3 regions of the Photobacterium sp. BZF1 genome follow, and region 3 is predicted to be linked to each of the others. Evidence: riboswitches for the same ligand, from Rfam matches in the RefSeq annotation. Region 3 holds a riboswitch; each other region holds the start of a gene.
The links. Region 3 has a riboswitch for lysine ahead of BIZ37_RS15855 (Na+/H+ antiporter NhaC family protein). Riboswitches for the same ligand answer to the same signal wherever they lie in the genome.
Positions count from the first base shown of each region.

Region 1: linked by a shared signal. The riboswitch ahead of lysC (lysine-sensitive aspartokinase 3) and the one ahead of BIZ37_RS15855 (Na+/H+ antiporter NhaC family protein) in region 3 are both predicted to bind lysine.
Region 2: linked by a shared signal. The riboswitch ahead of BIZ37_RS18465 (Na+/H+ antiporter NhaC family protein) and the one ahead of BIZ37_RS15855 (Na+/H+ antiporter NhaC family protein) in region 3 are both predicted to bind lysine.

Region 1 is NZ_JACSOF010000081.1:15,833-20,072, reverse strand. Features, by position in the region: gene metH (methionine synthase) at 1-62, shown strand, start outside; gene lysC (lysine-sensitive aspartokinase 3) at 143-1,525, opposite strand; lysine riboswitch at 1,635-1,821, opposite strand; gene BIZ37_RS17835 (alanine--glyoxylate aminotransferase family protein) at 2,077-3,195, shown strand; gene BIZ37_RS17830 (PglL family O-oligosaccharyltransferase) at 3,265-4,240, opposite strand, start outside.
Region 2 is NZ_JACSOF010000086.1:2,111-6,350, forward strand. Features, by position in the region: gene BIZ37_RS18460 (saccharopine dehydrogenase) at 1-312, opposite strand, end outside; gene BIZ37_RS18465 (Na+/H+ antiporter NhaC family protein) at 355-1,848, opposite strand; lysine riboswitch at 1,972-2,149, opposite strand; gene BIZ37_RS18470 (cold-shock protein) at 2,576-2,785, opposite strand; gene BIZ37_RS18475 (hypothetical protein) at 3,169-3,489, shown strand; gene BIZ37_RS18480 (hypothetical protein) at 3,679-3,897, shown strand; gene BIZ37_RS18485 (helix-turn-helix domain-containing protein) at 3,974-4,240, opposite strand, start outside.
Region 3 is NZ_JACSOF010000066.1:27,139-31,378, forward strand. Features, by position in the region: gene BIZ37_RS15850 (hypothetical protein) at 1-199, shown strand, start outside; gene BIZ37_RS15855 (Na+/H+ antiporter NhaC family protein) at 267-1,853, opposite strand; lysine riboswitch at 1,937-2,107, opposite strand; gene BIZ37_RS15865 (BCCT family transporter) at 2,294-4,207, shown strand.

The sequences.
Region 1 (4,240 bases), on a different contig from region 3:
ATCGCAAGGGCTGGGATTTGGTCGAAGCCGAGAAATGGCTGGGGCCGAACCTCAACGGCTAATAGATTTTCTTCAACAACAAAAAAGGCGCTCATTGAGCGCCTTTTGCTTTTCTACTAATCAGAATCTTATCGGTTTCGTCTTACTCGAACAAACCGTGGTGCAAGACTTTGATCACCTCGCGTGATTCTTCCGTCTTCACTAGGAAGCACAGGTTGTGGGTGCTGGCGCCGAAGCAGATCATGCGTGGGCTGTAGTCATCCAACCGGCTGAATACCTGGGTTGCTGCGCCTGGGGCATCACCAAGCTCGTTACCAATCAGGGCAACCAGGCAAAGGTCTTGCTCGACTTCCACGCGGCAAAGCTTGCTCAGTTGTTCCATTGCCGTTGCAGGCAGGCTTGGCGCGCCGCCACCGGTATCGGTTTGATCCAATGTCAGTGACACGCTGACTTCAGAGGTGGTGATCAAGTCAACTGAAATCTTGTGCTCAGCAAGAATGCGGAATACCTCAGACAAGAAGCCGTAGGCATGGAACATGTTTAGGCTGGTCAGGGTAACCATGGTCTGGTTACAGCGCAGGGCGAGGGCGCGGAACTTAGGCGGCTCGCTCACTTGCTGGCGGATCCATGTGCCGCCTTGTTCAGGCGCCTTGGATGATCCAATGAAGACAGGGATCTGCTGGCGAACTGCTGGCAGCAAGGTCGACGGATGGAGGATCTTGGCACCGAAGTTAGCCATTTCAGAGGCTTCGCTGAAGCTGATTTCGCTTATTGGCTTGGCATTAGCAGTGATACGCGGGTCGGTGGTGTACATGCCCGGTACGTCAGTCCAGATCTCTAGGGTTCCTGCACTGATAGCTTCGGCAACAAGAGCTGCACTGTAGTCACTGCCGCCACGGCCAAGGGTCGTAGTTTCCCCGTTAGCGTCTGAACCGATAAAACCTTGGGAGACGATAACTGTCTCGCCTTCCAGCAATGGCTGGAGCTGGGCATCAGCAAGCTGGCGGATAGTGTCGACTTCCGGGATAGCTTTGCCGAACTGGCTGTCGGTACGCATGACAGAGCGAATATCGAAACGTTGGGCTGTCGCCCCCATTTCGTTAAGAATTTGGGTAAATAAGTGCGTCGACAACAGTTCACCATGGGCAACTAACTGATCGGTCAGTTTGGTCGATGGTGCTTCTGCGGCCTGTTCAGCAAGGCTTGCCACGTTATTGATAAGTTGTTCTATGTGGCCAGTGACAGCATCTGGCTGGGCCAGGTTGTCGATAATATTCTGGTGAATAGAGGTCAATTTATGTAGCCGTTGGGAGCGCTGCTCGTTATCGGCAATTCCGTTTGCAAGTTCAACTAACAGGTTGGTAACGCCGGAACAAGCACTGATCAAAACTACTTTAGCAGCAGGGTTGTCCTTAATGATCGTGGCACTTCGGCTCATGGCGGCATGATCGGCTACGCTAGTACCGCCAAATTTCGCTACGGTTATCGGTGGAGGAATAGTAAAGTTATTTTCGACAAAGCTCACAACGAGTCTCCCAGTATTAAAGAGTATATACGCAATTAACAGGGGGCTCGGGATGGTAGTCCCGACAAAAAAGTCAGGAGAGCAAAAAGGTAAGATGTAAACCGATACAACAACCAGAAGCTCCCCACCTATTCATTACCAGGGTGAATAGGTGACAGCCAGAAGGATTCAACCTTCGTAGCCGATACGCCATGCCCCCTGTCATGTCGTATCTCGGCGTTACTCCCCCTCTCCAGACTGCTTCGGGGTGGGGCCCCGCAATCAAGATACCTGGGTAACGCTCCTCTTCTGTCTTCACCTGAGAAAAACCTTTCCTCAGGATGAACAAAAAACGATCTACATTGAACCGGATTTACAGGTATGTTGTCAATTACATAGAAATAAAATATGCATAAATTTTGCAAAAAATTGTCACAAATAGTGATGGATTCTTTGTGCTAGAAGGTGGTGGCGATTTGGTATAAGCATAATTAGCTCATTGCTGATATAGTCAATCAGTACCTTACAATAACGATTTACTGTCACGCTTACTGCCAGGGAGGAAAACAATAATGACGATTGGTAGCTTCTACCCACCACAGCGAACCCTCATGGGGCCGGGTCCTTCAGATATCTACCCGCAGGTGCTACAGGCCCTGAGCCGCCCAACCATTGGCCACCTTGATCCGCTATTCATCGGCATGATGGATGAGCTCAAGCAACTGCTGCAATACGCTTTCCAAACCCAAAATACCTTTACCATTGCCGTTTCCGCACCGGGCAGTGCCGGTATGGAAGCCTGCTTTGTTAATTTGGTTGAGCCGGGCGATAAGGTGATTGTATGCCGTAATGGTGTGTTTGGTGATCGTATGCGTGAGAATGTCGAGCGCTGCGGTGGTGTTGCCGTGATGGTCGATAACAACTGGGGTGAGCCAGTTGAACCTATCTTGGTCGCCCAAGCACTAGAAAGCAACCCGGATGCGAAAATCGTAGCTTTTGTCCATGCCGAAACCTCAACCGGTGCACTAAGTGATGCTGAGGCAATTGCCAAGCTAGCCCGTGAGCATGACTGCTTGACGATTGTGGATGCAGTAACCTCTTTGGGTGGTGTGCCTTTGCTGGTGGATGAGTGGCAGCTGGACGCGGTCTATTCTGGCAGCCAGAAATGTCTGTCTTGTGTCCCGGGTTTATCGCCACTGACTTTCTCGGAAAAAGCGGTAGCTAAAATTCAGGGCCGTCAGGCACCGGTACAAAGTTGGTTCCTTGATCAGAGCCTAGTACTCGGGTACTGGAGCGGTGAAGGCAAGCGTAGCTATCACCATACTGCGCCGGTTAATAGCCTGTATGCATTACATGAAGCCTTGGTTTTACTGCATAACGAAGGTTTGGAAAATGCTTGGCAGCGCCATAGAGATGCTCATTTAGAGCTCCGTGAGGGCTTGGAGCAGTTAGGGATTGAGTTCGTCGTCGATGAAGCTCATCGCCTGCCTCAGCTTAATGCGGTCTACATTCCTGACGGTATTGATGATGCTGAAGTCAGAAAGACCCTGCTGGAGCGTTACAACCTGGAAATTGGTGCTGGCCTTGGTGCCTTGGCCGGTAAGGCCTGGCGTATCGGTTTGATGGGGTATGCTGCCCGCAGTGAAAATGTCGCCCTGTGCCTGCGCGCACTGGAAACGACGCTGAAGTAATTTCCAATTAACCAGCAAGTTAACAAAAAATGGCTACCGTTAGGTAGCCATTTTTATTTGTGTCGATAATCAAGGGGCCTCCGGCCCTTCTTCTGGTGGCGCTAAGGCCGCTGGCGCTGTAAAGGCATGGCCAGGGTAAAGGTACTGGGCCTCATCCAATATTTGTGCAGCTTGTTCTTGTTGCCCCAGTTGTCCATGTGCCGTGATCAGGTTCTGGTATAGATCCGGGCGCGGCCACTGTTTGGCTTTATTCTGGGCCCAATTGATGTACTCCTGAACCAGAGCCGGGTTATCACTGGCAATGCCAAGCTGCAGTTGGGTAAGGTGCAAATCCCACTCAAACCGGTCTTTCCATGCCCATGGGTTGTTGACTCGGAGCAGGTAGTCCACATTGGCCGGTTGGCTGGTTTCATATTTGGTCAACTGGGCACCTGAATAGAGGGTCGTCGCCATAAACCCGGTGGTGGCGAGTGGGACGGTCAGTACCAGTGCCCGTATCGAGAGGATGTAGTCCATCCGCTTTTTGTAGTATTTGGCCGTTAGGTTATCGACCCAATAAATAAGCAGGATGAATATGACCCAGTGCACCAGGGAGTGGTAGAACGGGTACTCCAATTGGGAGTGCAAGACGATGGGGAAGAACAAGCCAATCAGAGCTAGCTGAGTACCATCCCGTGCTTTCTTTATCTTCAGGAAAACGGCTGCCGCGGCTGCCAATAACGCCAACAGGGGAACAATGCCTCCTTCAGCAGCCCAGAAGATCAGTTCGTTATGCGGGTGGGTGAGGGCTGCCATCCCTGCTGGGCTGTCTGGGTTATCGTGATGCCATCTTGCCGTTTGGGTGATGTAGCTGACTTCAAACGTGCCGTAGCCGTAGCCGGTCAATGGTTGGTTGAGGAACATCTCGGCCGCCTGAGGAATATGCATTGCGCGAGCACTCACCAAGCTCAAGCGGTTTTCCTGTGGGGACCAACCTGTTGAACTATTGATATGCCAGGAAACACTGAGCCCCAGTACTATCATCAATAACCACATTCGCCATTGT
Region 2 (4,240 bases), on a different contig from region 3:
CTGTACCGCTTCATCTTGGCCTTTGAATGCATGGGCAAAGTAAATGTGCTGGTGCTTGAGCGGGAAGTCATCTTCAGCCAGCTCTTTCAAACCTAGGATATAGGCGTACTCCGGTGCGTCGGTCCAGCTATGGCCTGCCGCCAACTCACAGCCCACATCAACATAAGCCTGATCAGGAAAAATACGGGTGTCGCTGCGCTCGACAATCACCTGAGCACCTGCATCAATCAGGGCTTTGGCTCCGGTAGGTGTCAAAGCTGTACGGTGCTCACCCACTTTTACTTCATCTCTTAGCCAAAATAGTGTGTTCATTTTCAATCCTTTCTAAACGATAGCTTGTTGAGCTATCTCAACTTAAGCGATAACAGGGCTGGCTGCGGCCTGACGGCGCACCATCAAAACAATCAACGCAACTTGCAATACGGCAGCCAATACAATGGTGTACGGGCTACGGGTGATTTCGGCAATCATGAAACCGATGCTGGCGGTTACGCCAGTCAAAATAGCGTAAGGGAACTGGGTACGGACGTGGGACACATGGTCACACCCGGTCGACATCGAACTAAGGATCGTGGTGTCTGAAATCGGAGATGAATGATCACCCAGCATACCGCCACTTAGCGCTGCACCAATACAAATCAGCGGGTCAGCACCCAACGCACTGGCAACAGGAACGGCAATTGGGATCAGGATGGCAAAGGTGCCCCACGACGAACCCGTTGCCACCGAAATAAAGCTACCGATAACGAAAATCAGGGCAGGCAACATAAATACCGGCAGACGGTCATTCATCACCTGACTGATGTAATCCCCGGTACCCAGAGACTTACAGATATCACCCAAGGTCCATGCCAATAGCAAGATAACCAAAATTAGCATGATTCGCTGCATACCCGACACAAAAGTGTTGAAGGCTGTCGAGGCGGTCATAGTTTTGGTGTAAGCGTAATAAGCAATCGCCGTCACCGAAGCAATCAGGTAGCTGGTACCGAGCGATGCGCGGATCACCGGGCCATTGATAGTGCCATGAAGGTGGTAGTTATACGTGAACAGTGCAATTAACGACCCGAATAGCACTGCCAGCGGCAGTACAATCAGTGAAATACGGCCTGATTTCACCGGTTGGTTGTCTGCCTGCTGCACACTCACCTCAGTCTGCTGGCGCGCTTGCTGCTCGGCTTCAGCCATTGGTCCCCAGTCTTTTTTCAGCACCGCGTAAACAGGTACACTGAACAATGCCAGCAAGGCATACAGCTGGTAAGGGATCACCTGAAGGAAAGTCGCAAATCCATCGACCGGCTGGCCCATATTATCGAATGCGTTTTCAATTAGACCCTGCGAGTACACCCCCCAGCTGATGATAGGGATCAGCACACAGATCGGTGATGAGGTCGAATCAATGATAAAGGCCAGCTTCTCCTTGCTCATCTTAAGCTTGTTGAAGATTGGCGAGAACATCGGGCCGAGGATCAGCGAGTTACCCGAGTCGGTAAAGAACACCCCGATACCGGTAGCCCAAGTCGCAAGCTGGGCCTTCAATGGTGATGACACATAACGGGTCGCCATGGTCGAAAACGCCGCCATACCACCGCTTTGCTCAACCAAATAGATAAAACCGGAAATGATAGTAATAACAATAATGATCTGTGCGTTACTGCCCGATGCAAGCTGTGTGAACGGCCCATCAGACAAGAACATCAACGCAGTATCGACAGGGTGACCCTTGGTTAAGATCAGCATGCCACTGATCACTGCAACGCCCAGGGCCAAAACAACATGCCGGGTAGTAAAGGCGAGTATCAGCGCCAACACCGCGGGTACGATGGACAATAATCCGTAATCAGCCATTCGTAGACTTCTCCTAATAAACAACATCAAAGTATTTGTGTTTTTAGAGGAGGGGCGTAAGGAACACGCGAGCGACAAAGGCTGTACGAAATCGGTAGGCGAACTTACCTGTTCGAAAACAAAAATTGCTGTAGCTCTCCATCTGGGCAGGACCCGAGATGACAGTGATGCTCCTATTAAGAACAACCCCAGCAGCTTGGCTGACGACCAAAACCACTTCGGCATTGACTCCTTTCGCTTAGCTTCACCGGTTGTCGACCTTCACTAAACTACTCTTAGGCAATGCGCCTCTACGTTGCAGGCAGTGAATAACCACCCGCTTTGTATTGAATAAAACACAAAAACGTATAATCCAAATCAACTTGACGTTAGCTTGTGATAAAGATCACACAATATATTTCATTAAACACTTAATTAACAAAACATTGCACTATCGGTTACCACACTTGCAGCAACAACAACCACAAAGGCTGTTTTTTGCTTTCAGGTGGCAAACCTCATATCAATATTTATCTGGATTAGGAATCACGGCATCAGGTTTGACTTGAGTGGGAGTCAAGGTAAAAGCGCAACCATGGAGGCTCAGGATGCATATTTACCCATCCTCACCCATCTTGCCCGAATAAAATGAGGGGAAAGGGATGTTGAGGGAGAAGTTGAAGATCAGAAATAACAGATATAAAAAATGCCGGCCTAAGCCAGCATTTTCTTCAATAAGTTCGATGACTTATAGAGTAACTACGTTAGCAGCTTGTGGACCTTTCTGGCCTTGCTCGATGTCGAAAGAAACTTTCTGACCTTCAGAAAGAGTCTTGAAACCTTCAGAAGCGATAGCGCGGAAGTGTACGAATACGTCTGCACCGCCGTTCTCTTGAGTGATAAAACCGAAACCTTTTTCTTCGTTAAACCACTTAACGATACCAGTAGACTTAGACATGTGTTGTCCCTTATGTAAATTCATTTAAACCGTTAGCAAATAGCTACGGTCAGGTAAAAGTGAATTATTAATGTGACGATAAATATAAGGGAAACAGTTAGATACAGTACGAAAACGTAACAATATCAGATGGTTTAACTTGTACTTGATGTTGCATTAAATAACTCTTCTCAAAATGAGCCTGCGTATCATAACAACAGAGTGAAAAATATGCAGCGTATTTTTGACATTTCTTCGTTTTATTTTCTAGGGCATTCACTATTCATTCAGCAATCACCCTGCTGACGAACACATTTCGAAACACTTCCCCAAGGCATTTTTCAGCATCTATTCAATCAGCAAAGTTATGATGGAGGCGAAATATCCATAGGAAAAGTATTGTTATGAGTGTGTTCGACCTTATCGCTGAAAACCAGATCCAAGACTACAACCGCCGCAAGGCCAATGGTGAAGTGAAGGAATCACGCACGATCCAGCCTGAAGAAAGAACCAGCTTCGAGTCCCACCTCTTCAAATCGATTATTGGCTGTTATGAAAAAGCCGCTGAGAAGTCAGAAGGTGAACGCCAGGCACTCGAAGAGCGTGCCGAAAGCCTGCGGATGCAACTACTGATCGGCTTGGAGCAAAAGGGGATGCGCATTACCGCCCAGTCCATGGCAAAAGAACTAATGGCTAAACGTCAGGCTATTTTAGGCACAGCATAACCACTGAAATATGTCTTTTTGTAACAACAGGTTACGCATTGTGAATTCTTGCTGAGGCATCGATCTCAAATATACAAAACTTCATTGCAACGTCACGACATCAATTGATAAACCTGATGCATATCAAGTTTTGCGCTGGCTACTTCTGGTTAATTTATAACCAAGCAGAGCGGTCAGGAGGACGATGTTATGAAAGTACCTATTCGATGCCCAGAGTGTAATAACACCTCAGGTTTAAACCGAGTACGACGCAAATGGCACGAAAAATCACTGGCAACAACGGGACAAGAAAAATTGCAATGTCCTAAATGCCTTTCATTTTTCATGAGGGGAATCGGCGAGCAGGAACTGCTTTACATCGGAACCCACGATGCCGTAAAGAAAAAAGTGCCGGAATTTGAGCTTTAACTTCTCTCGTATCAACTTGGCAAGCTCAACCTAAAACCTATGCGCGCCGATCATATCGGCGCTTTTTTATATGTGGCTAACTTTCAAGTTCGTTTTGAAGCTTGTCAAGCTCATCTAGTACTCGCAGGAACTTCTCGCCAAAAGGAGTCACATGGTACTCCACCCGAGGTGGTAGCTCGTTAAATACCACTTTATCCAAAATACCAAACTCAACGTTTTTCCTAAGGCATTCATTGAGTACTTTGGTTGATAATCCCTCCACAGCTCGAACCATCTCACCTGGACGATTGATACCGTTTACCAGCAACTGGTAAACGGTTAGTGACCACTTACAACCATATAT
Region 3 (4,240 bases):
GAATATTCGCCCTGGACAGTGGTTTCGTTTAAAAGTCGAAATTAACAATAACCAAGGGATTTTTTATGTCGATGGGGAGAAGGTTCTGGTGGTTGATCGCTTGTTCCACGGTTCGGAACAAAAAGGGGTGATTGGACTGTTCACCGAACCCGGCAACGATGCTTACTTCTCTGATTTGCAGATCAAACACAGTCACTGATGGTTGGCTGATAAAAAAAGAGCAAGGTCTTGGCCTTGCTCTTTGTGTTTGTAAATGTGCTAACTATTTAGTTAGTAACAGGCTCAGCAGCGACAACAGGCTTGCTCTTGCGAACAGCAAAGGCGCAGAACGCCATGAACCATAGGCCGCTCACTGCCACACCAGCCCATGCTGAGTGGGTGTAGCCGATAGCGAGGTAACCAAGTAGGGCTCCGAATGCAACAGAACAAGCGTATGGGAGCTGGGTCATCACATGGTCCATGTGGTGGCAGCCTGCCCCTGTTGCTGACAAGATACTGGTACTTGAAATCGGTGAGCTGTGATCACCAAATACCGCACCTGCTAGTACTGCAGACAGCATAGGAAGCAGTAGTGCGATGTCACTGGCTGCAGCAATATCACCGGCTAGCGGTAGCATGATGCCGAACGTACCCCAGCTGGTGCCTGTCGCAAATGCCATGGCACAAGATAGCAGGAAGACAACAGCAGGAAGCAGCTCAACCGGCAGGTTACCGTTAGACATGGAAGCCAGGTAGATACCGGTTTGCATGTCACGTACAACCGCACCAATTGTCCAGGCAAAGAACAGGATAATGATGGCTGGCATCATAGCAGAAATGCCTTGAGGGGCAGCTTTCATCCAGCTGCCGGCATCCAGCTTCAGTCGAAGGGCAAGGCCGATAGAGACTACCAGGCTGCAGATTGCTCCATAAACAAGCGACGAACCTACATTGGTGTTCTCGAACGAGCCAATCACGCTGAAGGCTTCACCGTTGGCGGCCAATACGTCCGCCCCTGACTGCACCATGAAAAATACGGTTGCCATGGTCAGTGTCAGGATAGGCAATACCATATCGATCATGCCACCTGTGGCTGATTCTGGTGTTTCTACGTCTAGACCGGCTGGCTTGCCTTTCGATTCATCCCATAGCTTACCTTCAAGTGCCCACTTCTCATGCTTGCGCATCGGACCGATATCAAGCTGGAACGCAATCACACACAGCACCATCACCAGAGTGAATACTGCGTATAGGTTCATTGGCATCATCTCGACAAACGCCGAAATTGGACTCTGATCGGTCACGCCATGTGCCACCATGATGCCGCCAACGAGCGCGATGATGTAGGCACCCCATGAAGAGATTGGCATCAATACGCAAACCGGCGCAGCCGTGGAGTCCAGCAGGTAAGCCAGTTTGGCTCGTGAGATATTGAACCGGTCGGTAACCGGACGGCAGATAGCACCTACCGATAGGCTATGGAAGAAATCATCGATGAAAAAGATAAAGACCATCAAGCCAGTCAGTGATTTGGCACTGCGGCGGTCTTTACAGCGAACTGCTGCCCAGTCGGCGAATGCCTGGGTGGCACCGGAGACGCTCATCAGGCTGATCAGCGCACCAAGTAGCAACATGAAGATAATCATGTTGACGTTATCGCTGTTCATAGCACCGTCAACCCACACAATTGCCAGCACTTTGCTGACCAAATATTGCAGGGATTCGAGCGGAGAGTACTGGTTAAGCATCAGTGCGCCGGCAAAGATTCCCGCGCCGAGGGAAAGCAAAACCCGCCTGGTGGTGACTGCAAGGATAACGGCCAGCATGGCTGGGATAACGGACATTAGCGAGTCCGAGAAATCGACAAGGTTCATGATCTCATCACACCTATGTGTTTCAGGTGGAGATCTACCGAAAGGAAGTGTAACTAAGACGCAGAAAAAGAAGACTTGTTACCCCCTCAGGTAGCGCTCCATAGGTAAAAACTATGGCAGTTCTGTGCCTATTCGACACAGACCCAGCGACTGAGTTGATGGCTGCAGTCACTTCGGCGCTGACTCCTTTCTCCGGCTTCAAAGGTATCACCCTCCACACGGTTACTTATAGGCAGCGCGCCTCTACTGATTTAGGGTTTATCACCGTCAATCCTACTGGATTTTGGTCATAAGTCTAACATTATATACGGCTGAATATTTATGTCAGCTAATAATAAGCTTTTTTCATGGTGTTGATTAGAATCTTGGTTTGAAGCGTTGGCCCTTTCCTCGGATTATCCATTTTACCCATTGCTGGGTTTTAATTTTAAGGAGCTAACGTGTTTTCTCGCAAACACTTTGAATTGATTGATAAACCGACGTTCTTCGGGGCGTTGGGGATGTTGATCTCGGTTGTGGTGCCTTTGCTGCTGTTCCCGGCGCAAGGGGCAGAATGGATTGCTGTCGCCAAAACGTTTATGACCGATAAGCTCGGTTTCCTCTATTTGGCGCTTGGTGTCGGTGCATTCTTCTTTATGATCTACATCGTTTTTTCCGATATCGGCCAAATCAAACTGGGCGATCCTGATGAGCAGCCCGAGTTTACGACGGCGTCATGGGCGGCCATGCTGTTCTGTGGTGGTATCGGTGCCAGTATTCTTTACTGGGGGACAATTGAGTGGGCGTATTACTACCAGGCGCCTCCTTTCCAGTTAGAACCTGGCAGTGAAGAAGCGGTCCGCTGGGCGGCAACTTATGGCTTGTTCCACTGGGGGCCGATTGCATGGTCTATTTATTTGGTCCCTGCATTGCCGATTGCTTATTTCTTCTATGTGCGCAAGCAGCCTGTACTTAAGGTCTCGGCGGCATTGATGCCAGTGATCGGCGAAGCCCGCAGTTATGGTTGGCTGGGTAAAGTCATCGATGTGCTATTTATCTTCGGCTTGCTGGGCGGTGGTGCCACGACGCTGGGCTTGGCTGCGCCGTTGATCACCGAAGGTGCCAACTACCTATTCGGCGTACCGAAAGATACGGTTACCCAAATTATCGTATTGATGATTTGTACCGCTATCTTCGCCTATTCGGCGTATGCCGGGATGGAGAAGGGCATTAAGTTCCTCAGTAATATCAACTTCTGGGGAGCTTTGGGTCTGTTGGCTTTTATTCTGGTGACTGGGCCAACGATATTCATGCTGGAAACCGGCTTGGATTCGCTGGGCCGAATGTTGTCGAACTTCTTTGTGATGGCAACATGGGCTGAACCGTTCGGCGGCTATGGCTCGTTTGAAAATACCCATTTCCCTCAGGATTGGACCATTTTCTACTGGGCGTGGTGGTTGGTTTTCGCCCCGAGTATGGGGTTGTTCGTCGCGAGGATCTCCCGTGGCCGCACCATCAAGCAGATGGTGACCGGTTCGATATTCTTCGGGTCGATGGGCTGCTTCCTGTTCTTCATGATCTTGGGTAACTACGGTCTATCGCTTCAGCTTTCGGGTGCGCTGGATGTGGTTGGTATCTTGAATTCTGAGGGTGCGACAAAAGCGATCTTCTCTATCCTTGAGCAGTTGCCGTTTAGTACATTGGTCATCGCAGCATTCACCCTGCTGTGTTTGATTTTCACCGCAACGACGTTTGACTCGATTTCCTACATCCTGGCATCGGTCGTACAAAACAACGTGACTGAAGACCCGATGCGCTGGAACCGCTTGTTCTGGGCATTTGCTTTGTCATTCATGCCGTCGGTATTGCTGTTCATGGGTGGTTTGTCGACCCTGCAAACGGCGGCTATCGTCGGTGGCTTACCGTTGTTGGTGATAGCGGTGATGCTGATGATGTCGGCAGTGAAGGCAGCAACGCTCGATTTGACCCATCAGGAAGGTTATGAAGATCCGGTGATCAACATCGAGGAGCTACCCGATGTCGACCCATGGTCTAATGAAGGTATGGCACTGACCAAGTTCGAGGAGCTGAAAGCAATCGCTATGGCGGCGGCTGAAGCCGAGCGCGAAGCACTTTACAAAGTGTGGAAACTGAAGAAGAAGATCCGTGCCGAAGCAGTGGCTAACGGTGAATCCGGTATGGATTTCAGCGATGCGCCACAAGAGCGTTTGGACCAGCTCCAGCAGTTGATGGATGATGCTATGACAGCCAAAGACAACAAGCTGGTGGCCTCGGAAGAAGCGCAGGAAGCCCGTAAGGTGTTCAATGAACTGATGCGAACCCGTCTAGAGTCTATGGTCGAGCAAGAAGCATAAGCCATTGCTAAGGCCAAATTAAAATGCCGAGTC